DNA from 4 places in the Pseudomonas sp. NPDC077451 genome. Region 1 is predicted to be linked to each of the others. Evidence: predicted binding sites of a transcription regulator. Region 1 holds the regulator's gene; each other region holds the start of a gene.
The links. Region 1 encodes FliA, which starts transcription of late flagellar genes. Its sites were predicted from a motif close to CTAAAGTTTNNNNNNNNNNNGCCGNTAA; they were not measured.

Region 2: a site for FliA is predicted at 3,976-4,003, ahead of flgM (flagellar biosynthesis anti-sigma factor FlgM). Genes of this name have one in related genera too.
Region 3: a site for FliA is predicted at 3,580-3,607, ahead of ACIGHL_RS19270 (flagellar protein MotY). Genes of this name have one in related genera too.
Region 4: a site for FliA is predicted at 1,648-1,675, ahead of flgM (flagellar biosynthesis anti-sigma factor FlgM). Genes of this name have one in related genera too.

The regions. Positions count from the first base shown of each region.
Region 1 covers NZ_JBITVX010000001.1:387,301-393,303, reverse strand. Annotated here, with positions in the region: gene ACIGHL_RS01770 (chemotaxis protein CheA) at 1-397, opposite strand, end outside; gene ACIGHL_RS01765 (protein phosphatase CheZ) at 410-1,204, opposite strand; gene ACIGHL_RS01760 (chemotaxis response regulator CheY) at 1,228-1,602, opposite strand; gene fliA (RNA polymerase sigma factor FliA) at 1,720-2,445, opposite strand; gene fleN (flagellar synthesis regulator FleN) at 2,460-3,290, opposite strand; gene flhF (flagellar biosynthesis GTPase FlhF) at 3,382-4,659, opposite strand; gene flhA (flagellar biosynthesis protein FlhA) at 4,676-6,003, opposite strand, start outside.
Region 2 covers NZ_JBITVX010000001.1:497,109-503,111, reverse strand. Annotated here, with positions in the region: gene flgD (flagellar hook assembly protein FlgD) at 1-141, opposite strand, end outside; gene flgC (flagellar basal body rod protein FlgC) at 160-603, opposite strand; gene flgB (flagellar basal body rod protein FlgB) at 617-1,021, opposite strand; gene ACIGHL_RS02405 (CheR family methyltransferase) at 1,222-2,046, opposite strand; gene ACIGHL_RS02400 (chemotaxis protein CheV) at 2,084-3,016, opposite strand; gene flgA (flagellar basal body P-ring formation chaperone FlgA) at 3,183-3,935, shown strand; gene flgM (flagellar biosynthesis anti-sigma factor FlgM) at 4,040-4,369, shown strand; gene ACIGHL_RS02385 (flagella synthesis protein FlgN) at 4,414-4,884, shown strand; gene ACIGHL_RS02380 (flagellar brake protein) at 4,958-5,707, shown strand.
Region 3 covers NZ_JBITVX010000015.1:46,420-52,422, forward strand. Annotated here, with positions in the region: gene nth (endonuclease III) at 1-540, shown strand, start outside; gene ACIGHL_RS19255 (PA3496 family putative envelope integrity protein) at 650-829, shown strand; gene gloA (lactoylglutathione lyase) at 873-1,265, opposite strand; gene ACIGHL_RS19265 (argininosuccinate synthase) at 1,348-2,565, opposite strand; gene ACIGHL_RS19270 (flagellar protein MotY) at 2,653-3,546, opposite strand; gene pyrC (dihydroorotase) at 3,729-4,772, shown strand; gene rnt (ribonuclease T) at 4,769-5,443, shown strand; gene thrC (threonine synthase) at 5,511-6,003, opposite strand, start outside.
Region 4 covers NZ_JBITVX010000004.1:171,733-177,735, forward strand. Annotated here, with positions in the region: gene fliI (flagellar protein export ATPase FliI) at 1-846, shown strand, start outside; gene ACIGHL_RS09135 (flagellar FliJ family protein) at 843-1,268, shown strand; gene flgM (flagellar biosynthesis anti-sigma factor FlgM) at 1,708-1,983, shown strand; gene flgN (flagellar protein FlgN) at 1,980-2,420, shown strand; gene ACIGHL_RS09150 (hypothetical protein) at 2,596-2,760, opposite strand; gene fliD (flagellar filament capping protein FliD) at 3,033-4,340, shown strand; gene fliS (flagellar export chaperone FliS) at 4,337-4,735, shown strand; gene ACIGHL_RS09165 (hypothetical protein) at 4,719-5,042, shown strand; gene ACIGHL_RS09170 (flagellar hook-length control protein FliK) at 5,039-6,003, shown strand, end outside.

The DNA.
Region 1 (6,003 bases):
GCGCTCCGGCCGGCTCGGCCAAACGGGCCAGCGCTGCCAGCAGCTCGGGCGTCGCCGGGGTTACTTCGGTCCGCTCGCGCACCTGGCTAAACATTTCATTGACGGAGTCCAAGGCCTGCAGCACGACATCCATCAATTCCGAGTCGACGCGACGCTCACCCTTGCGCAGGATGTCGAAGACGTTTTCAGCGATGTGGCAGCACTCCACCAACTCATGCAGCTGGAGAAACCCGGCACCGCCTTTTACCGTATGGAAACCGCGAAAAATCGCATTGAGCAAGGCTGTGTCATCGGGGCTGCTTTCCAGCTCCACCAGCTGCTCTGACAATAGTTCGAGAATCTCGCCGGCCTCTACCAGGAAATCCTGGAGGATTTCTTCATCGGCGTCGAAGCTCATATTTAACTTCCCCTAAAAGCCCAGGCTCGAAAGCAGATCATCAACGTCGTCCTGCCCGGATACGACGTCTTCACGTATATCGGCATGCATCTGCGGACCTTCACCATTGGAAGGCAGTTTTTCTTGTTTTTTCATTTCCTGCTCGGCGCGCATCGCGTCGCGGTCGTGCTGGATGCCCGCCACGCGGTCAACCTGGCCGGCCATCAGCACCAGATTAAGCAGGTTACTTTCGAGTTCGGTAATGAGCCGGGTCACTCTTTTGATCACCTGACCGGTAAGGTCTTGGAAATCCTGAGCCAGCATGATTTCGCTAAGGTTCTGCGACAGCTGACTGCCATCGTTCATGCTGCGCTGGAGAAACTGGTCGATGCGCTTGACCAGCTCACGGAACTGTTCAGCGTTCATATCGCGCCGCATGAAACGCTGCCAATCAGCAGTGAGGCTCTGCGCCTCGTAACTCACGTAATTGACCAAGGGCGCCGATTCTTCAACCAGGTCCATGGTGCGGTTGGCCGCTTTCTCGGTCATCTCCACCACGTACGACAGCCGATCAGTCGCATCGGTGATCGGTGACGGATCCCCCCCGGTGGCACAGGTATCCATCTCGAGCTTTACGATGGCGTTGTGCAGCTCCCGGGTGAGCTTGCCAACTTCCAGGTAGATCCCGTGATTGCGCGCCTGATTGAGCTCATTGAACATCTGCGTCGCTTCGTCGAAACGACCCTGTTGCAGACTTTCAATCAATTGGGGTGCGTGAGCCTTCAGAGTTGCTTCGAACTCTGCCAGGGTTTGGTCTGCTTGCGTCATAGTGCCCTCGCGGCGTTACTGCTTCAGCCGTTGACGCGCTCGAAGATCTTTTCGATCTTCTCTTTGAGCACTTGAGCCGTGAATGGCTTGACCACGTAACCGTTTACGCCCGCTTGCGCGGCCTCGATGATCTGGTCGCGCTTCGCCTCGGCGGTCACCATCAATACCGGCAGATGCTTCAAGCGCTCATCGGCACGCACCGCGCGCAGCAAATCGATGCCGCTCATGCCGGGCATATTCCAGTCGGTGACGAGGAAATCGAAACTTCCGCTCTTGAGCATCGGCAGCGCAGTGGTGCCGTCATCTGCCTCGGCAGTGTTGGTAAAACCCAGATCGCGCAAGAGGTTCTTGATGATCCGTCTCATGGTCGAAAAGTCGTCGACGATGAGGATTTTCATGTTCTTGTCCAAGTACACCTCCGTAAATCCCGAATCGAGACCTGCTCACGGTCTGTTTGCGAGCCTCATGAATGAAGCTCGTAAGCGGTCTCTAATGCTTTTGTCGCAAACCGGTCGTTAACGCGCGCGCCACTCGCCAAGACGAGCCCGCAGACGGGCCGCGCACTGACTGTGCAACTGGCTCACCCGTGATTCACTGACGCCCAGTACCTGACCGATTTCCTTCAAGTTCAACTCTTCGTCGTAATACAGCGAAAGCACCAACTTTTCACGTTCGGGCAGGTTACTGATGGCCTCGGCCAACGCCTGTTGGAAACGCTCGTCTTCAAGATCGCGGGACGGTTCCGGATGGGTGCTGGCTGCATCCTCCTCGAACTCCCCGTGCTCGCCTTCCTGAAGCAGATCATCGAAGCTGAACAGGCGGCTGCCCAGGGTGTCGCCCAGAATGCCGTAGTACTCATCGAGACTCAATTTAAGTTCGGCCGCAACGTCCTGATCTTTAGCGTCGCGTCCTGTTCTAGCCTCAATTGCCCGAATTGCCTCACTGACCATGCGCGAGTTTCGGTGTACCGAACGCGGCGCCCAGTCACCTTTGCGCACCTCGTCGAGCATGGCGCCGCGGATGCGAATACCGGCGTAGGTCTCGAAACTCGCCCCTTTTCCGGCGTCATATTTTTTTGACGCCTCCAGCAAGCCGATCATGCCGGCCTGCATCAGGTCGTCGACCTGCACGCTCGCTGGCAAACGCGCCAGGAGGTGATAGGCAATGCGCTTGACCAGCGGTGCGTACTGATCGATGAGTTGATATTGCGAGTCTTTAGCCTGAGCTTTGCTGTAATACATACCGAATCCAGCCGCTATTGTTCGTTAGGCTCTGCGGCGGGCCTGACCAGGCGCTCCACAAAGAACTCCAGATGACCGCGTGGCGTTGCCGGCAACGGCCAAGTGTCCACCTTCTGCGCGATAGCCCTGAACGCCAGCGAGCACTTTGCGCGCGGGTAGGCCTCATAAACGGCGCGCTGCTTCTGCACAGCCTTGCGCACCGCTTCGTCATACGGGATGGCGCCGACGTACTGCAGCGCCACGTCGAGGAAGCGCTCAGTCACCTTGGTCAGCTTGGCAAACAGGTTGCGCCCTTCCTGCGGCGCATGGGCCATGTTGGCCAAGACCCGGAAGCGGCTGATGCCGTAGTCACGATTGAGCAGTTTGATCAGCGCATAGGCATCGGTGATTGACGTGGGCTCGTCGGTGACCACCAGCAACACTTCCTGCGCGGCGCGAACAAAGCTCACCACACCGTCACCAATGCCAGCGGCGGTGTCGATGATCAGCACATCGATATCATCGCCGATGTCGCTGAAAGCCTGGATGAGGCCAGAATGTTGAAGCGTCGACAGCTGCACCATGCTCTGAGTGCCGGAAGCGGCCGGAACAACACGTATGCCGCCCGGCCCCTGAATCAGCACATCGCGCAGGTCGCATTCACCGGAAATGACATCGGCCAGGGTGCGTTTTGTCGTCAGGCCGAGCAACACGTCGACGTTAGCCAGACCAAGGTCAGCGTCGAGCAATACCACTCGACGCCCGAGATCGGCCAGCGCCAAGGCCAGATTGACCGACACGTTGGTCTTGCCGACGCCACCCTTGCCGCCGGTCACTGCAATAACCTGTACGGGATGCATACCCATTTTCACACGCCTATCTCTTGCTGGAGCCCTTGGGCCATCGATGCGTTCAGCGGGAACGCGTCTTCTTTGTGTGTCTCTCGGAGCATTGCGTTCATCCGACCTTCCTAGAACCGTTGTACAGATCGGAGAACATGTCAGCCATGGTTTCCTCGCTAGGAGCCTCTTCCGATTGCAGGCTCACCGCGCGGCTGACCAACTGGTGACTGCGTGGCAGATGCAGGTCATCAGGAATGCGCGGCCCATCAGCGAGGTAAGCGATGGGCAGGTGCTGACTGATGATAAGACCAAGTACGTCACCCAAGCTCCCGGCTTCATCCAGTTTAGTCAGAATGCAGCCAGCCAGCCCGCAACGACGGTAGTTGTGCCAGGTGGCCTTGAGCACCTGACTCTGGCTGGTTGCAGGCAGGACCAGGTAATTCTTCGCTTTGATGCCGCGGTCCGCCAGGGCCTCGAGTTGCACCTTCATCATCGAGTCACCCGCTGGCAGGCCGGCGGTGTCGACAAGGATCAGGCGCTTACGGGCTAGCGGCGCCAAGGTTTTGCTCAAGGGCTGGCTGGGGTCCAGCTGAATGACCGGAACGTCGAGAATCCTTCCCAGGGTTTTCAGCTGTTCCTGAGCACCGATGCGGTAGTTATCCATGCTCGCCAAAGCGATGCTCTGCGGGCCGTGCTTGAGCACGTAACGCGCCGCGAGCTTGGCCAGCGTAGTGGTCTTGCCGGCACCGGCCGGGCCGACCAGGGCAATGACGCCGCCCTCTTCCAGCGGCTCGACCTTGCTGACCTTGATCGATTGCGCCAGATACGCCAACAACATCCGCCAGGCCTGGCGTGGCTCCGATACGGTCGAAACCTTTTCCAACAAGGCGCGCGACAGTTCGGCAGGCAGACCGATGCGCTGCAGGCGGCGCCAGAGGCCAGCCTGTTGGGGACGGCGGCTCTGCTCCTGTCCCCAGGCAATCGAACCGAGCTGCACTTCGATCAGTTCGCGCAGCCCCTGTAGCTCTGACTGCATCGCCTCGACCGCACGCGACTCGAACGACGAAGTTGCGGCAACCGGAGCTGCTTGGGCAGCCGCAGCCGGCTTTTCGTCAAGCAGCTGACGATCCTGGCCGACCGAACCACGCGATGGCGCGCTCATTTCGGCATGCGCGCTGGCAAGACGAGCCTGAGTCTTGCGCAGCTCGGCTTCCAGGGCCGGGTTCGGCTGCTTCGCCGCCGCCGACTCCATCGGATAATCAAGCACTGCGGTCAACTCGACGCCACCAGCGACCCGACGGTTTCCCGTGATCACGGCATCGGCGCCCAGCTCGTCACGAATCATCTTCATGGCGATACGCATGTCGGCTGCGAAGAAACGTTTGACCTGCATGGCCTGTAGCCCTCAGTTAATTCTGACCCACCGTCGAAACGATGGTGACCTGCTTGTTATCCGGTATTTCTTGATAGGCCAGGACATGAATGTTCGGTACAGCGAGCCGGGCGAATCGCGACAGCATCGCGCGGACCGGACCTGCCACCAGCAAAATCGCCGGCTTACCTAACATTTCTTGACGCTGTGCCGCTTCTACCAGAGAACGTTGCAACTTTTCGGCCATTCCCGGCTCGAGGAGGATGCCATCTTCCGAGCCTTGTCCTGCCTTCTGAAGGCTATTGAGCAATATCTGTTCCAACCTGGGTTCAAGCGTGATGACAGGCAGCTGCGGCTCAAGCCCGACAACGTTTTGCACGATTGCACGTGACAGCGCGACACGTACCGCAGCCACCATCGCGGCGGGATCTTGACTCTTGGCGGCAACGTTGGCGATGGCCTCAGCGATGGTTCGGATGTCACGCACCGGCACCTGCTCCTGTAGCAGCGCCTGCAGGACTTTAAGCAACGTAGACAGCGAGATCATCCCAGGCACCAGTTCCTCGGCAAGCTTGGGTGAGCTCTTTGCCAGCAACTGCAGCAGTTGCTGAACCTCCTCGTGGCCGAGCAGTTCATGGGCATGCTTGTGCAGTATCTGGTTGAGGTGGGTCGCCACTACGGTGCTGGCGTCGACCACCGTGTAGCCGAGCGACTGCGCCTGATCGCGCTGGCTGGCCTCGATCCACACCGCTTCCAGGCCGAAGGCCGGATCCTTGGCGGCGATGCCGTTGAGCGGGCCGAAAACCTGACCCGGATTGATCGCCAACTCACGATCCGGGTACACCTCTGCTTCCGCCAGGCTTACACCCATCAGCGTCAAGCGATAGGCGTTGGGCAGCAAGTCAAGATTGTCGCGAATATGCACCGACGGCATTAAAAATCCGAGGTCCTGGGACAGCTTCTTGCGCACACCCTTGATTCGAGCCAGCAGCTGTCCACCCTGATTGCGGTCGACCAGCGGAATGAGCCGGTAACCGACCTCCAGACCGACCATGTCCACCGCTGTCACATCATCCCAGCCCAGCTCTTTGGTCTCAGCTGTACGCTGGGCAGGGAGCATTTCCTGCTGCTTCTGCACGTCCTGTTCGGCCTTTTGCGTGACCTGATTCTTGCGATGCCAGATCCAGTAGGCGGCGCCGGCGGCGGCACCACCGAGACCAAGGAAGGACATGTGTGGCATGCCAGGCACCAGGCCCATGGCAATCATGATGCCTGCCGATACCGCCAGTGCTTTCGGCGATGCGAACATCTGCCGGTTGATCTGCTGCCCCATGTCTTCGGAGCTGGTGACGCGGGTCACCATGA
Region 2 (6,003 bases), 110 kb from region 1:
CGGGTTCTGGTTGTTCAACTGAGTAACCAGCAATTCGAGAAACTCGTTTTTGCCGAGGTCGTTGCTTTTAACTTCGCGATCTTTGATCTGGTATTGGTCAAGTACCGAGCCGGTACCGCTGACGCCGCCTGTCGTGCTCATGGCTATATCTCGTAGTGGTTACTGGCCTAGGGTCAGAACTTTCTGCAACATGGTCTTGGCTGTATTCATCAGCTCAGCATTGGTTTGAAACGACCGGCTGGCAGAAATCATGTCGGCCATTTCTTCAACGACATTGACGTTCGGGTAATACACGTAGCCTTCGGCATTCGCCGCCGGATGGTTGGGCTCGTACCGGGCTTGCAGTTCGCTCTGGTCTTCCACCACTCCCAGCACCTGGACGCCGGCCCCCGCCTGGTCCTGCTCAGCGAATAACGACCCGTTCGGCGACCCGTCGGCCTGCTGCAGCATGGTTGCGAACACGGGGTGACGCGCGCGATAAGTCTGGTCGACGCTAGACGACACCGTTTCGGCGTTAGCAATGTTGCTGGAAATGGTGTTGAGACGAGTGCTCTGGGCACTCATGCCGCTGCCGGCGATGCTGAATACACTGCTGAGGGACATGGTTTTGCTCCTTTTATTCGCCGCGCAGGGCGCTCATGAGCCCCCGAAATTTACTGTTGAGCAAGGTGAAACTCGCCTGAAAGTCGATAGCATTCTCGGCATAGGCCGCTTGCTCAACCTGGGCATCAACAGTGTTTTGATCGAGCGACGCGTGTGCCGGCGTGCGGAAACGCAAGCCGGGATCGGCAATCTCCATGCCTTCGGCGGCAATATGCTTGCTGCTAGTCACCGCCACACCGAATCCGCCCTGGTTCTTGCTGTTTTGCGCAGCAAGCACTGAGCTGAATTCCAGATCACGCGCCTTGTAGTTGGGGGTGTCAGCGTTGGCGATGTTGTTGGCAAGCACCTCGGCACGCTGAGCGCGAAAACCGAGCGCCTTCTCATGGATACCGAGTGCCTTGTCGAAACTGATGCTCATGATCTAGCCCTTTGCCGGGTACAAGTCTGCTTAGCAAACACACAGCAAAGCCCATGCCATTTCGGCAACTGACTGATTTATAAGCTTTTTTGAAGAGTGGATTGGACTAGGCGTCAAAAGCGGCAAAGCGTGACCTATGTTTTTGCCGCTCATCCAGCCGATAGCGACAGATTCCTGCCGCCTTTGCTAAGAACCAACCATTACTTTGCTTTGTAGATGATGCCCGGGCTGCATTGCACCATCTGATACAGCTCAGGAAGACCGTTCAGCGCTTCGGATGCTCCCAGAAAGAGGTATCCGCCTGGCTTCAACGTCGCGTGGATTCGTTTGAGGATGTCTTTCTTTACATCAGCGGAAAAATAAATGAGCACGTTGCGGCAGAACACCACATCGAACTTGCCGAGCACGGCATAGCTGTCGAGCAGGTTCTGCACCCGAAACTCAACACGACTACGAATTGCCGGCTTAACCACCCAACGACCCGGGCTTTTCACCTCGAAATGACGCTGCAGCCGCTCACTGGATAAACCTCGAGCGATAGCGAGACTGTCATATTCGGCTGCCTTCGATGCAGCAAGCATGGCGCCTGACAATTCAGTAGCCACGATCTGAACTGCCGTTTTCGGGTGGCTAGGACTACTGCGCTCGTACTCGTCGATGGTCATCGACAGCGAGTAAGGCTCTTGCCCTGATGAACAAGCGGCCGACCAGATACGCAAACGCTGTCCCGGCGCGTTTTTCAGCAGCTCAGGCAGAACGCGGTTTTTCATCACCTCAAAAGGATAGGTGTCACGAAACCAGAGCGTCTCGTTGGTTGTCATGGCGTCCACGACCTGCTCGCGCAGGCCGCTACGCGGCTGGGCCTGAATCTTCCTGACCAAATCGCCAAGCGTTTTGAGCCCTTGCTGCTCCATAAGCTTGTTCAACCTGCTGGACACCAGGTACTGCTTGTTGCTGCCCAGCAGAATGCCGCACGTCTTCTCGAGGAATATTCGGAACTGATCGAAATCCGGATCACCTGACACTAATAATGCCCACCAGTCATATTAAGAGGACGACGCCTCAATTCTTATCCGTAGTCCGGATCCGCTCTATCACTCGATTGGCCAGATCATCTGCCTGAAACTTGGCGAGAAAATCGTCCGCTCCGACCCGCTTGACCATGCTCTGGTTGAACACACCGGAAAGCGAAGTATGCAGCAGAATATGCATATCACGCATAGCCGGATCCTGACGAACCTCCGTCGTCAGGGTGTAACCATCCATTTCTGGCATTTCGATATCGGAAATCATCATTATGAATTCGTCAGACGGCTTCTTGCCCTCAGCTACAAGCTTTCGCAGATAGGTGAGCGCCTGCCGCCCATCATTGTGCGCAACGACCTCGATTCCCAGATTCTGCAGACAACGCATGATCTGCTTACGCGCCACAGACGAGTCATCGACAATCAGTACCCGACTGGTTGACGCCTTGTTACTGGTTGCCTCGTCCGCAATGCTGACCGAGAGCACTTCGGACACCGGCGCCACTTCGGCGAGTATCTTTTCAACGTCGATGATTTCCACCATCTGTTGATCTACATGAGTCACGGCCGTCAAATAATGGTCGTGCCCAACACCCTTAGGGGGCGGAAGAATATCTTCCCAGTTCATGTTGACTATCCGCTCCACCGAGCGGACCAAGAAACCAAGCACCTTGGTGTTGTATTCGACAATGATGGCAAAACTATTCGGCAAATCCTGTAGCACTGGCTTTCCGGTAGCAGCGGACAAATCGAGGATAGAAAGCGTGCTTCCCCGAATGTTCGCCACCCCTCTCACCACCGGGCTCGACCGAGGCATGACCGTGAGCCGAGGGCACTGCAGCACCTCTTTGACCTTGAACACGTTGATGCCATAAAGCTGCTTGCCGTCCAGTCTGAACAACAGCAGCTCCAAACGGTTCTGTCCCACCAGCTGCGTACGCTGGTTAACCGAATCCAATACACCGGCCATGCCAGTTCCTCTTGCGTGTGAGATGGGCGGGCAGACATCTGTAGCTCAGACTATCTGGCGCTGAAGTGGCATGCATGCCAACACCGATTTGCAAAATACCTGTCTCGCCTGCCCAGTCAGTTTCTGAACGGTCAACAAACGGCACGTCCCTTGCTTCAACCAACACATGAGCAAACAGACGACTTTTTTCCGGCATCCGTGCAAGACGCTTTTCCAAACGTTTCTGTTGGCGACTCTGTGCGCGCTGAGCCAGCTGGCTGACTCAGCAAGCTTTACGCGACCTGAACAGCTTATCGACGCGACCCGCGCTTTTCTTGAGCGGGAAGTAACTGACTATTTACAGCGTAGTCAAATCCAGGCGCGCTACGAGATCGAGCTGAACAGGCTGGACCCGCGCCTACGGCTAGCGGCCTGCGATCAAGGATTGACGACCAGACTCGAAAGCCCGGCACAACCCGTTGGTCGCATTACCGTGCGAGTTAGCTGTGAAGCTACTTCGCCCTGGTCCGTTTTCGTCCCTGCACAGGTCCATTTGTTCCGGGAAGTAATCGTAGCCAGACGGCCCCTGGCCCGAGAGAGTGTCGTAGAGCTAGCCGATGTTACCCTTGCCGAGCGCGACGTCAGCCTGCTCAATCAAGGCTATCTGACCTCGTTCGACCAAGTGCTGGGCAATAAGATTACCCGTAGCGCCCTCCCCGACCAGGTGCTACCTCCAACCTACTTATCACCAGCTGAAATAGTCCGAAAAGGCGACCAGGTGGTAATCAGCGCGAAAAACTCTACGATAAATGTAAGAATGCCTGGCGAGGCGCTGTCCGACGGCGCGCTTGGCTCTCAGATCAGAGTCAAAAACCAGCGCTCCGGACGGACCATCAAAGCCCGCGTCGTTGGTCCCGGGCAAGTAGAAGTCGCAATGTGAAGGCGGGCGCCGCTACGCCAGCCGCCCGTATGAAAAAAGACTAAAGTTTTATTTGGATTTGCCGAAAAGCAGGCAAGCGTCCTGACTTATTCGAGGTTTCGATCATGGTTATCGATTTCAATCGGCCTAACAGTGCCGTCAATTCAACCAGCAATGGGCGTAGCAGCAACGTCCAGAACACTGAGCGACCAACGGCTCAGCAGCCCTCTACTGACGAAGCAAAGACCACCGGCAACAGCCCGGTATCGGGGGAGAGCGTTCAGCTGAGCCCCGAAGCCCAGCGCCTTCAGCAGACCACCGAGAAGTTGAACCAGCAGCCCGCCGTTGATCAAGAGCGTGTTGCTCAGATCAAGCAGGCAATCGCCGATGGTAGCTATCAGGTGGACAGCCAGCGAGTGGCATCGAAGCTACTGTCGTTCGAAAGCCAGCGCTGAGCCTGACACCAATGCGAGCGGGCGTGAGTGCAACAGAGGCCACTATGCTAGATTCCGAATTGCTCCAGCAGCTGACCAACGATATCGACACCGCCAGAACGCTACGCGAGCTCACCGACGCGGAATATCTGGCCCTCTCTGAGCGTAATCTCGGTGGGCTGGAGCAGCTGCTCACGCAAAAACAGGCACTGCTGGCACTTTTGGGCCAACACGGCACGCTACGCAGCCAGGCATTAGCTAGGGCACAGCTGAGCGCCGACCGCAACGGCTTGGCACAGTTTGCCGCAGCTTCGGAGATAGGCGGCGAGATCCTTGCCCAGGCAGAACAGCTGGAGATCATCCTTGAGGACTGCCGCAAAGCCAATGAACGCAATGGCAAGCTTATCCGGGCCAACCAGAGCGCCGTAGGGACCATGCTGCAAATACTGCAAGGCACGTCCCAGACCCCGGACGTTTATGATCGCCGGGGAGCTGCCGCCAAAAGCACTCATCATCGCCCGCTCAGCCAGGCCTGAACCATCCGCAGCCGTATAGCATCAAAGTGCTATCATTGGTCTGTCGTCGTTACATGCCGGAGAGCAACGCCAAGTGTCTAGTCCTTTCGCTGAGGGAGAAGGCCCTCAGCCCCCTCAGATACTCAAGACTCCAGTCGAAATTCAGGCAAATTTACGCCCCCTGCTGGATAACCATATCCCACTGCAGGTCCGTTTTGCCGAGCGCGCTCAGCGGTACCAGACTTACCTGGTAGAGATAAACCGCGAAAAGGGCTGGCTTGCGTTAGACGAGCTGATACCTAGCGATGGTGAGCGACTAATGGCGTCAGGAGAAGCTTTCCAAATAGAAGGCTTTTACGAGGGCGTGCGAATCGCTTGGAATAATCCACATCCAGTGCATCTTGGCGAACTGGACGATGCGCGCTGCTATTGGGCTCACCTGCCAGACGAAATTCTTTACCACCAAAGGCGAAACGCCTATCGCGCCACACTGAGCGGGCAGCCAATCGCAGCGCAACTGAACGGAAAGACGATCAGGAAACCTCTGGTGGGCAAAGTCTTGGACATGTCGGCAACGGGTTGCAAGCTGAGCTTCCCAGGGAATCTACAAGCTGGCCTACAGTCCGGCCAAGTCTATGATCAACTTTCCGTACACTTGCCTTTCGGCGCCATAACAACCGCAGCTGAGCTGCGCCACGTTATCTACGATGAGAAACTTGATCTAACGTTCTGCGGGATACGCTTCCACCGAATCAGTGGCTTAACGCAGAGACAGGTTGAACGGTTCGTCTATCAGCTACAGCGCGAAGCCCGACGTGATCAGGTGACCGACCGGTTTAGTTGATACAGCAACGCGCACGCTTCTGATCGGCGTTGATCAAAAGCCACCCTCCCTACCCGGCACCTACTCGTCAGCTCGCGACCAAAGCAAACGGCGAGTCAGTCTGAGCATGGGAACCGACGGCGCAAGACACCGGCTTGTATTGATAGCTGACCCTATGCACGGTGTGATTAGCTAGAGGCTCGAATGTTGAGCCAATGTGACGCCTGGCGCCCATCTTCAAATGCCCCCGCAAACGCGTCCCGCACGTTCAGACCACCTTGGAAGGCCTGAACTATCGGGCACTCGGTACGTGTCGA
Region 3 (6,003 bases), on a different contig from region 1:
ATAGCTGTGATTCTTTCGGCGCAGGCCACTGATGTCGGCGTTAACAAAGCAACAGCGAAGCTCTACCCGGTCGCCAACACCCCCGAAGCTATCTATGGGCTTGGCTATGAAGGTCTGTGCAGCTATATCAAGACCATCGGTCTATACCCGAGCAAAGCGAAGAACGTACTCGAGACCTGCCGCATCCTCATTGAGCAACACGACAGCCGGGTTCCGGACAATCGCGAGGCCCTCGAGGCGCTACCGGGTGTCGGGCGCAAGACGGCCAATGTCGTGCTCAATACTGCGTTTCGCCAGTTCACCATGGCGGTCGACACCCACATTTTTCGCGTCGCCAACCGCACAAATATCGCCCCGGGCAAAAACGTGCTGGAGGTCGAGCGCAAGCTGGTCAAATTCGTGCCGAAGGATTATCTGCTCGACGCCCATCACTGGCTGATCCTGCACGGACGCTACGTCTGCAAGGCGCGCAAGCCACAATGTGGCAGCTGCCGGATCGAGGACCTCTGCGAGTACAAGCACAAAACGTCGGACGATTGAGCGGCCAATGGGAAAACCTATCGCACGATTGAAAAAATCTTTTTTACGGCCTCCTCTTTTGTCGCTATAAGGTGCGCCAACAGCGCGCCCAAGCCGTGGAGTGATACAAGTGTCCGAGAAAGAAGAGATCCAGATCGAAGATGACTTCGTCGCGGATGACGAAGACGATGGTGCAGAGGCGCCAGTCGAAGTCGCCAAGACCAACCTGACCAAGCGCCGGATCATCGACAACCTGCTCGAAGAGCGCCGACTGCAGAAGCAACTCAACGAGTTCGACTTCGATCTTTAAATAAACAAGCCCCGTGGTTGGGGCTTTTTTTGTGGCGTCGCTGCTAGTCCCGGCGCGACGGAGAGAGTAGCTCGACCTTGTAGCCGTCCGGATCCTCGATAAACGCAAGAATGCTGGTGCCATGCTTCATTGGCCCCGGCTCACGGGTGATCTTGCCGCCTCGGCTGCGAATATCCTCGCAGGCCTTGTACACGTCTTCAACCTCCAGCGCGATATGGCCGTAACCGTCGCCCAGGTCATATTTATCAACGTCCCAGTTGTGGGTCAGCTCCAGCACGCTGTTATGCGCTTCGTCGCCATAGCCGACGAACGCCAGGGTGAACTTGCCTTCCGGATAATCCTTGCGTCGCAGCAGGGTCATGCCCAGCACTTCGGTGTAGAAGGCGATGGATCGCTCCATATCGCCGACTCGCAGCATGGTATGCAGCAGTCTCATGATGTCTCTCCTGTTCAGCGGTGCAAAAAGCATAACCCCGGCTCGTGGCCGGGGTCATGGTCGGGCTGTGTAGCAGTTTCTGTTAGAACTGCGTCCGGCCCTTGTTCGCGGCGATGCGCATGCGCAGCGCGTTGAGCTTGATGAAACCACCCGCGTCGGCCTGATCGTAGGCGCCCGCATCGTCTTCAAAAGTGGCGATGTTGGCGTCGAACAGCGAGTCGTCCGACTTGCGGCCGGTGACGATGACGTTGCCCTTATAGAGCTTCAGACGCACTACACCGTTCACGTTGGCCTGCGACGCGTCGATCATCTGCTGCAGCATGCTGCGCTCAGGGCTCCACCAGTAGCCGTTGTAAATCAGGCTCGCATACTTGGGCATCAGCTCGTCTTTCAGGTGGGCTACTTCACGGTCGAGGGTAATCGACTCAATGGCACGATGCCCCTTGAGCATGATGGTTCCGCCCGGGGTCTCGTAGCAGCCGCGCGATTTCATACCGACATAGCGGTTCTCGACAATGTCCAGACGCCCGATGCCGTTCTCGCCGCCGATCTTGTTCAGATAGGTCAGCACTTCCGCCGGGGTCATGTCCTTACCGTCAATGGCAACGATGTCGCCCTTGCGGTAGGTCAGTTCAATGTAGGTCGGGGTATCCGGTGCGGTCTCAGGCGAACGCGTCCAGCGCCACATGTCCTCTTCGTGCTCGGTCCAGGTGTCTTCCAGCACACCACCTTCGTAGGAGATGTGCAGCAGGTTGGCGTCCATCGAGTACGGCGATTTCTTTTTGCCATGGCGCTCGATCGGAATCTCGTGCTTGGCTGCGTAATCCATCAGCTTCTCGCGCGAGAGCAGGTCCCATTCACGCCAGGGGGCGATGACCTTGACGCCCGGCTTCAGCGCATAGGCGCCCAGCTCGAAACGGACCTGGTCATTGCCCTTGCCGGTGGCGCCATGAGAGATGGCGTCAGCACCGGTCTCGTTGGCGATCTCGATCAGGCGTTTGGCGATCAGCGGACGGGCGATGGATGTACCCAACAGGTACTCGCCTTCGTAAACGGTGTTGGCGCGAAACATCGGGAAGACGAAGTCGCGGACGAACTCTTCGCGCAAATCGTCGATGTAGATTTCCTTAACGCCCATGGCCTTGGCCTTGGCACGGGCTGGCTCGACTTCCTCGCCCTGACCGAGGTCGGCGGTAAAGGTCACCACTTCGCAGTTATAGGTGTCTTGCAGCCACTTGAGGATCACCGAGGTGTCCAGGCCACCGGAATACGCCAGGACTACCTTCTTTACGTCGGCCATTGCCATCCACTCCCGGGATTTTAAGGAAAGCGGGGATTCTACTGGTCGCGACGTTTGTTTTACAGGGGCGCATGCGACCCCTCGGCATCAGGTCGACGGTGTACCGCCCTCTGCTGCGGCAGTGGTGGTTGCCGGCTCGCGCTCCAAACGCAGGGTTACACGCCGATTCTTGGCCCGGTTGGCCTCGCTGCTGTTGGGCACGACGGGATAGCGTTCGCCGTGAAAGCGCAACGTGATTTGCTCTTTCGGCACGCCGTTGGCAGTCAGATACGCCTCGACCGCAAGCGCGCGACGACGCGACAGGTCACGATTGGTCAGTCTATTGCCGCTATTGTCGGAGTGACCATCAAGCTGGATGCGGTTGACGCTGGGATCAGCCTTGAGAAATTGCAGGATGATATCGAGCTTGGCCTGGCCCAACGCATCGAGTACGACGTCACCGGCGGGAAACCCAACCTGCGACGTACGAATCTGCTCGAAGTTGACCGGCAGCAATTTGGCCGTGCAGCTGCGAAAATCTTCATAGGCTTTGCCGAATCGCACAGGCAATAGCCGCACCTCCAACGCTTCGCCACCAAGCCGCGTGCGGTGGCGCACCACCGGGCTGCGACCTTCGAGGAGGCCACTGAGCAGGCGATCGGCCTGCAGGTAGGTACTGTTGAATGGAACCTCGCCGCCGGCTACGGAAACTACGCCCAGATTGATATCACCGCGACTAGGCTGCCAGGGCGCAGCTGCCGCAAGCAGCGTGGCCGAACCATTGCCCAGCCAGCGATCAGGTGACTGCAAGCGAAAAGTAGGCTGCTCGCCCGCTCGCCGTACGAATTCACCTGCACCAAAGCCTGCGACTGGCTGGATCAACCGACACTCGAACTGATCGCCTTCCACCTGCCACTGCGCTCGCTCCAGACGAGTCTGAAACGTGAGGGCATTGGCTGGGGAAGCCAACAAGCAGGCAAGAACAAGGAGGCGCAAGCGCACGTGTGGCTCCAGGGTAAACAACATTCAATTGAGGTATCGGTGCGCACCTTGAAAACTTGAACGCTGCGATACCTAGCTGGCGCCAGCCCTCGCTACTCGTTTCGACCGGAAGACCCGCCTGCGGCGATTTTTTCACGCGTTTCCGGTAGCATTCCCGCACGTTTTACCGCCTGGAAATCCGCATGTCCGACCGACTGACACTACTGCGCCCCGACGATTGGCACATTCACCTGCGCGACGGCGCAGCGCTGCCGCACACCGTGGCGGACGCCGCACGCCAGTTCGCACGAGCGATCATCATGCCGAACCTTGTACCGCCGATTCGCAATGCAGCAGAGGCGGACAGCTACCGCCAGCGCATTCTTGCCGCCCGACCGGACGGCAACCCGTTCGAGCCCTTGATGGTGCTTTACCTCACTGACGGTACGCAGCCCGAAGACGTGCGCGCCGCCAAGGCCTGTGGCTACGTATTTGCCGCCAAGCTGTATCCAGCCGGCGCCACGACCAACTCTGCATCCGGCGTCACCCGCATCGACAACATATTTCCAGTGCTCGAGACGATGGCCGAGGTCGGCTTGCCGCTGCTGGTGCATGGCGAAGTGACGCGTTCAGAAATCGATATCTTCGATCGTGAAAAATACTTCATCGACGAACAGCTTAGCCGAGTCACCGAGCGCTTCCCCACGCTCAAGGTGGTGTTCGAGCACATCACCACCCGGGATGCCGTGCAGTTCGTCGAGGCTGCCAGCAGCAACGTCGGCGCCACCATCACCGCCCACCATTTGCTCTACAACCGCAACCACATGCTGGTGGGCGGAATTCGCCCGCACTTCTTCTGCCTGCCAATCCTTAAGCGCAACGTCCATCAGGAAGCGCTGCTTGATGCGGCTACCAGCGGCAATCCGAAGTTCTTTCTCGGCACTGACTCGGCCCCGCACGCCCAGCACGCCAAGGAAAACGCTTGCGGTTGCGCCGGCTGTTATACGGCGTTCGCTGCGATCGAGCTCTATGCTGAGGCGTTCGAACAGCGCGGCGCGCTTGACCGCCTGGAGGCCTTTGCCAGCAACTTCGGCGCCGACTTCTACGGTTTGCCGCGCAACACCGAGCAGATCACCCTGGTACGTGAATCCTGGAGCGTGCCGGCCAGCTTGCCGTTCGGGGAGCACAACGTCGTGCCCCTACGTGCAGGCGAAACCCTGCAATGGCGGTTGGAGACCAACGCATGAGCGACGATCAGTTTGACGACGAGCTGGAAGGCAACCAGCCAGGCAAGCCGCGCTCGCCGATGGCGAGACGCTTTCGAGGCTTCCTGCCAGTCGTGGTTGATGTCGAGTGCGGCGGATTCAACTGCGCGACCGACGCGCTGCTGGAAATTGCTGCCGTGACCATCGGCATGGACGAGCAGGGTTTGCTCTACCCGCAAGACACGCTCTTCTTCCGAGTCGAACCCTTCGCTGGCGCCAACATCGAAGCAGCCGCGCTGGAGTTCACCGGCATCAAGCTCGACCACCCGCTGCGCATGGCCGTTCCCGAATCACAGGCGATGAATGAGATCATTCGCGGCGTGCGCAAAGCGGTGAAATCAGCCGGCTGCAAACGTGCCATTCTCGTCGGCCACAACAGCAGCTTTGATCTCGGGTTCCTGAACGCAGCAATTGCCCGCTGCGATATTAAGCGCAACCCATTCCACCCCTTCTCCAGCTTCGACACTGCAACGCTGGCAGGCCTCGCCTACGGTCAGACCGTCCTCGCAAAAGCCTGCCAGGCAGCCGATATCGACTTTGACGGACGCGAAGCACACTCTGCGCGCTACGACACGGAAAAGACTGCTGAGCTGTTCTGCGGCATCGTCAATCGCTGGAGAGAGATGGGCGGCTGGGAAGAGTTCGACGAATAAGCTCAGGTCCTCCCTCAAACGAAAAAGGCCAGTCGTGAGACTGGCCTTTTTCGTTATTGCTGGTCGCTTACAGCGGCTTACCTTTATTGCCATGCTCGCTGACAAACGCCTGCATGGCCTTGAGATCGTTCTTCAGAACAGTGCATCGCTCCGTGCGTTCAAACAAGTCCGTCAGATGCGCCGGCAACTCCAGCGCCTTGCCAACACCGGCCTTTTCCACAGCCTCGGGGAATTTCACAGGATGGGCGGTACCCAGCGTTACCATCGGCGTAGCCAGACTGCGGCGGCACTCGCGTGCGGCATAAACCCCGATCGCCGTGTGCGGATCGAGCAACTCACCGGTCGCACTGAAGACGTCAGCAATCGTCTTGCAGGTCTGCTCATCGTCTACCGCCAGCGAGTCGAAAAGCTTGCGTGCCTCGGTCCAGCGTTCCTCCTCGACCGACAGCTTGCCGCTGGCCTTGAATGCGCTCATCAATTCGGCAACCGCCGCGCCGTTGCGGCCATGCAGATCGAACAGCAACCGTTCGAAGTTGGACGACACCATGATGTCCATGGAG
Region 4 (6,003 bases), on a different contig from region 1:
CAGCGCGTTGGCCTGTTCGCCGGTTCCGGTGTGGGCAAGAGCGTGCTGCTGGGCATGATCACCCGGCAGACCAAGGCCGACGTGGTAGTAGTCGGGTTGATCGGCGAGCGGGGTCGCGAGGTGCAGGAGTTTCTGCTGCATTCGCTGGGCGAGGAGGGCCTGAAGAAGGCCGTGGTCGTCGTCGCGCCAGCCAACGAGTCGCCCTTGATGCGCCTCAAGGCCACCGAGCTGTGCCACAGCATCGCGGCGTATTTCCGCGACCAGGGCAACGATGTGCTGTTGCTGGTCGATTCCTTGACCCGCTATGCGATGGCCCAGCGCGAAATCGCCCTGGCCCTGGGCGAACCGCCGGCCACCAAGGGCTATCCGCCTTCGGTATTCGGCATGCTGCCGGAACTGGTGGAGAGCGCCGGCAATGGTGCCAACGACAATGGCAGCCTCAGTGCGCTGTACACCGTGTTGGCCGAAGGCGACGACCAGCAGGACCCGATCGTCGATTGCGCGCGGGCGATTCTCGACGGCCACATCGTTCTGTCGCGTCGGTTGGCCGACGCCGGCCATTACCCGGCCATCGACATCTGCGCCTCGGTCAGCCGCTGCATGAGCCAGGTCGGTCAGCCGCCGCATCTCGGCGCGGCGCGCCAGCTCAAGGAGTTCTACAGCACCTACGAGAAGATCAAGGAACTGATCCCGCTGGGCGGTTACAGCCCGGGCGCAGACCTGAAAACCGACCGCGCCGTGAAGCTGGCACCCACCATCGAGCGCTTCCTGCGCCAGGAAGTGGGCGAAGCCGCGGAGCTGGAAACCAGTCTCACCATCCTGCAGAGCATCATCAAACAACCATGAAGCAGCAGATCGAAACGCTCACGCGCCTGGCCAGCCTGCGTGGCAACCGGGTCAAGCAGATGCTCGGGCAGGTTCAGTATCAGCAGAATCTCTGCCAGCGCTATCGCAACAACATCACTGGCCTCAGCCGTCTGTGCGGCTTCAGCGTGCCGATGAGCACACCCTTGCAGCGCGACAACCAGCAGCGCTACAAGGCCACGCTGTACAAGATGGTCGAGTTGCAGCGCCGTGAACTGGCGGTGGCCGAGCAGGCGCTGACGCGCATTCAGCAGGAGCTGCTGCAGGCCATGCGCAGCGAGAAGGTGGTCGAGCATGTGATCGAGGCCAAGATGCAGCAGTGGCAGCAACTGTTGATGGCGCAGGAACAGAAGATTCAGGATGGCCTAGCCGCGCAGACTTGGTGGCGTAACCAGATTGCCTAGGTGGTGGGGTTGGGCTACAAGTTTGCTTGGCCCCGGCCCCTCACCCCAGCCCTCTCCCCAAAGGGGCGAGGGGGCGTGTACGGCGCGGTGGACGGGTGGGGGCTGGATGCAGGGCCCCGGCGAAGGTTACGCAAAGGCAACCCGGGCACGTCGGCAACGGCCCGTAGGGCCAAATCCCTCTCCCTGATGGCGCAGAACCAAAAGATTCAAGGATGGCCTGGCGACGAAAAGGCCACCCTGGGCATGCCGGCAATGACTTGCACGGCCGACTCCCTCGCCCCGCTTGCGGGGAGAGGGCTGGGGTGAGGGGGTGTGCTTGAACACCGCACCGGAGGACCGGCTGAAAACGGTCCGCCTGTCAGCCCCAGCAAAAAAATATTTAAGGTTTCCGCCCGAGCGGTCGCTTGTTAGGCAGTAACCACCGAGTTGGAACGAAATCATGGAAATCAGCCGGCAGTTCAAGCCCGCCATTGCAATGCCCACCGAGACCGCCGCGGCGCGTCCGGCCAGCGCCCGTCCTGCAGCCCAGGCGGCCGCACGTCCAGCTGCAAGCCTGCCGCTGGAGCAAATGCAGGATGCCCTGCGCGCCATGCCCGAGGTCGATCTGGATCGCGTAGCGGCCATCAAGCAAGCCCTGCAGCGCGGCGAGATCTCTACCGATGTGGGCGAACTGGCCAGCAGCATGCTCAGCTATCACCGCGGAAACGATGCGTGAGCCAGCGCGAAAAGCTGCTGGCAGTCGTCGATGACGATCTCCAGCAGGACTGCGGCGATTACCTCGCCTTGCGCGAGCTGATGCAGGAACTCTACGGCCGTCTGCTCGAACGCGATGTGCCGGAAATCGACCGCATTAATATGCAAATCACAGTCCGCGTCGAAGCCATTGCCGCGCGTGCCCAGCGTCGCAGCAAGGTGCTGGCGGCTTTCCGGCTGGAAACCTCCGGCGTGGGCATGCGCCGGCTGTTGTCCAGCTGCACCGGCGAGCGCGGCGAATCCCTTCAGCAGCACTGGCGGCAGGTCGGTGACCTCGCCGTGCAGTGCCAGCAGTTCAACGAGCACAACGGCAAGCTGCTCGCCATGCACCACGACATCCTTCAGCAACTGCTCGCCGGTGGGCAGGACGCTCGGCTCTACTCGCCTCAGGCTTACTGAGGCGCAACGTTCGGCTTCCTGCGCCTTCCGTTAGCAAGCGCGCCGCGCTGGCCTCATGTTGGGGTAACCCACCCGCATATCCACCGCGAATGTTGGATGGGAAAACAACATCCGTCCTGCATCCAGTGGCGCTCGAAGTCGCTTCTAGCCTTGCAGATCGCCAGCAAGCTGGCTCCTACAGGAGCGCGCTATCGCGGCGGCGGCTGCCTGTCGTGATGCGCTCAATTTGCACGCAACGCTTTTGGTAGGAGCCAGCTTGCTGGCGATCGAAGCCTGCGAGCGCCATCAGGTCAAAAGGCTCGTCTCGAGCCAAAGCCTTCCACAGCTCAATCCACTTCATGGCGCTTTTGGGAGCGACCCACGCTTGTCGAGTCGCTCGCGCTGATAAGGATTAATCCTTTTCGGTTGCCGCTTTAACTCCCTCGCCTTTCACGTCGCCTTTATAGACAGATGTTCCGCCATCGGCCGAGGCGGAAACGGTGCTTCCCCGTTTCCTTGTCTTGTCGCGTTGCGGAAGCCTTTTTTCTGCATGGCCGGCTCTGAAACGCCCGTAATACGGGTATTCGAGAACTGGCATCCAACTTGCTCTACCTGTTTCAAGAGGGGATGGTGATGGCTATAAATTCCGATTACGTACAACAGATGTCGACGCAGTTGGCCACCTACGAAGTTCAGGGTTCGTTGGATCGGCTTAACCGCAACGAATCGCGCTACAAAGCTCAGCGCGACGCGTTGAACTCGCTGCGCACGTCGATGACGACTTTCAAGTCCGCCATCACCAAGCTCAACAGCAGCACGTCGAGCATGCTGACCAACAGTGCGACCTTCAGTCAGGAGGGGTACGCCACCGCTACCGTGGGCACCACGGCAAAAGCCGGCACCTACGACTTCTTCGTCGAGCGCCTGGCCGCCAAGCAGCAGGTCGCTGTACAGGGCCTGGTCGATGGCAGCCTGAGCGGCACCCTGACGCTGAATGCCCAGGCCTTCGACCTGAGCCAATACGCCACGCTGAGCGATGCTGCCACGGCTATAAACGATGCTGGGCTCGGTGTACAAGCAACGCTGGTACGCAGCGATGGCGCGGTCAGCCTGGTGGTCAGCAGCGAGCAAACCGGCGCCGCCAATGCGTTCAGTCTCAGCATGACGGGCAACGCTGCCGCAACCACGACCCAGCTATCCACTGCTCAAGACGCCATGGTGCGTCTGGGTGGTAGTTATGGCACCGGCGGCATTGAGCTGACCAGCGCCAGCAACACCTTCACCGACGTCATCGATGGCGTCAGCCTGACCGTGAGCAAGACCCATACGGCGACTGACACCGCGTTGACTGTCACGGTGGGTCAGGACAAGGCCGGCACCCAGGCCAAGGCGCAGACCTTCATCGATGCCTTTAACGCGCTGATGACGAGTTTCGACTCGCTCACCGCCAGCGGCAGCGACAGTGCCAAACGCGGCGCTCTGGCCGGCGATTCCAGCGTGCGCTCCATCGAGAGCCGCCTGAATGGCCTGCTGCGTGCCGATTTCGGTGGCAAGAGCCTGATCGAGTTCGGCATCAGTGCCGACCGTAACGGCAAGCTGACCATTGACGCCAAGCGCTTCGAAGCTGCGGTCGCTAATGATCCCGCGGGCTTCGAGGAGCTGTTCACTGGCACTGACAAGCTGCTCGACAGCATGGACAAGACCGTCGCCGCGTACACCAGCAGCACCAACGGGCTGCTGAAGAACCGCATGGACACGCTGGACATGAACCTGCGCCGTATCGACGAGCAGTTCGACAACCTCCAGCAGCAGTACGACACCCATTACAGCCGCTACCTGCGGCAGTTCACCACGATGATGCAGACCATGCAGAGCATGGAGCAGACCAGCGGAATGTTCTCGATGCCAACCACACCGCAAGCTAACGGATTGTTCTCATGAACAGCTATCACCCTAACGACAGTTATGACAGCTACCGCTCGGTAGACCTCGAGGCGCGTGCAGCCTCGGCTTCGCCTTACGAACTGGTGCTGGTGCTGATGGACGGCCTGCTGGATGAGCTGGCCCGTGCCCGCGGCCACATCGAACACAAGCGTTACCAGCAGAAGGGCGTGTCGCTGGAAAAGTGCATGAACATCCTCAACGGCCTTAACGGTGCACTCGACGAAGAGGGCGGTGGCGAGGTGGTTCAGGGGCTGGCGCGTCTGTATGAGTACTGCATCTACCGGCTTTCGGACGTCAGCGTGTCGCTGTCGCTGGAAGGGCTGGACGAAGTGATCAACCTGCTCAGCATTCTCCGCGAGGGCTGGGAGGGCGTCAGTGCCGCCCGTAAGTGACAGCGAGCGCCTGATGGCGCTGCACGGCGAATTGCAGCAGGCGTTGCAGAGCAACGACTGGACGGCGGTCGCCGCGGTTGACGCGGCGATCCGGCAGTGTCTCGAAACTCTGGCCGGGCGGCTTGAGCTGGACGAGCCGACCCACGCTGCAAAGAGCCGCCTCAAGCAGCTCCACGGTGAAGGCTTGCAAGCCTGTGCCGACGAATGTGAGCGCCTGCGCCTGTTGTTGTTGAACCACCTCGAACACGCCGAAGGGCGTGCCGCCTATCAGCGCATAGACATGTTCCAAGTCGGAGACAGGGGATGATCGTCCAGTCAATTTCCGCCACGCGTGCCGCCGCAGCAAGTGCTGAAGCCGCATTGCCGGTTGCTGCGCGCGCGAGCCACGGTGGGCAAACCACCGCCGGCCGGGCGATGGCAGCCGATGCCCTGCGAGGCTTTGCTGAGCGCATGCAGCGGGCGTCGACCGCAGCTGATGATCAGCCCTCTGAGTTCTCCGCTGTCCTGTTGCAAGGTGCGCTGCCTGAGCTGGCAGCCGAGCAGGGCCAGGTGATGCAGGCAGGCGGCAATTCCAGTCAGGGCAATGAAGCGCCCCAGGAGCTGACCCCTGAGCAATGGTTGTTGGGCATGATCGACCAGCAGCTGGCCGAAATTCAGGCGCGCGATGCGGCACAAGTTGGCGCCGCCCCTGTGCCACAGACACTGTCGCAAACCGCCACACCGACCAGCGACGACCTGCTGAGCGTATTGCCGGGGCAGGCCCAGCTTGCCAACGCCCCGCTCGACGCCGTGCCGGACGATTCGCTGAACATCGTGAAGATGGCCGTTCAGGGCCGCACCGTTGAGCTGAATCCGGTGGCGACGGCCATGCCCAAGCCCATCGTCGAGATGAGCATCGGCCAATCCCTGGCCGCCGCAGTCACGCCGGCTGATGCCATGCCGGCCGCGTCGCTGGACTCGCTTCTGGACGTCGCTGAGCCACTGGAAGCGGGCGACCCGCTGACCGTGACGGTCGAGCGCGGACAAAGCGCGCCGCTGCAAGCTGCGGACCGTGCGCTGAAGTTGCAGGCACCGGAGGCCAAGTGGGGCGAGCAGATGCTCCACGCCTTGCGCGAAAACGTAGATCTGCAAATCCAGCAGAAGATCCAGAGCGCCACCATCCGCCTCGATCCGCCGGAACTGGGCAGCATGGAAATCCTACTCAGCCACGAGTCGGGCCGGCTCAACGTGCACCTGTCTGCCGCGAACGCCGACGTGGCGCGTCTGCT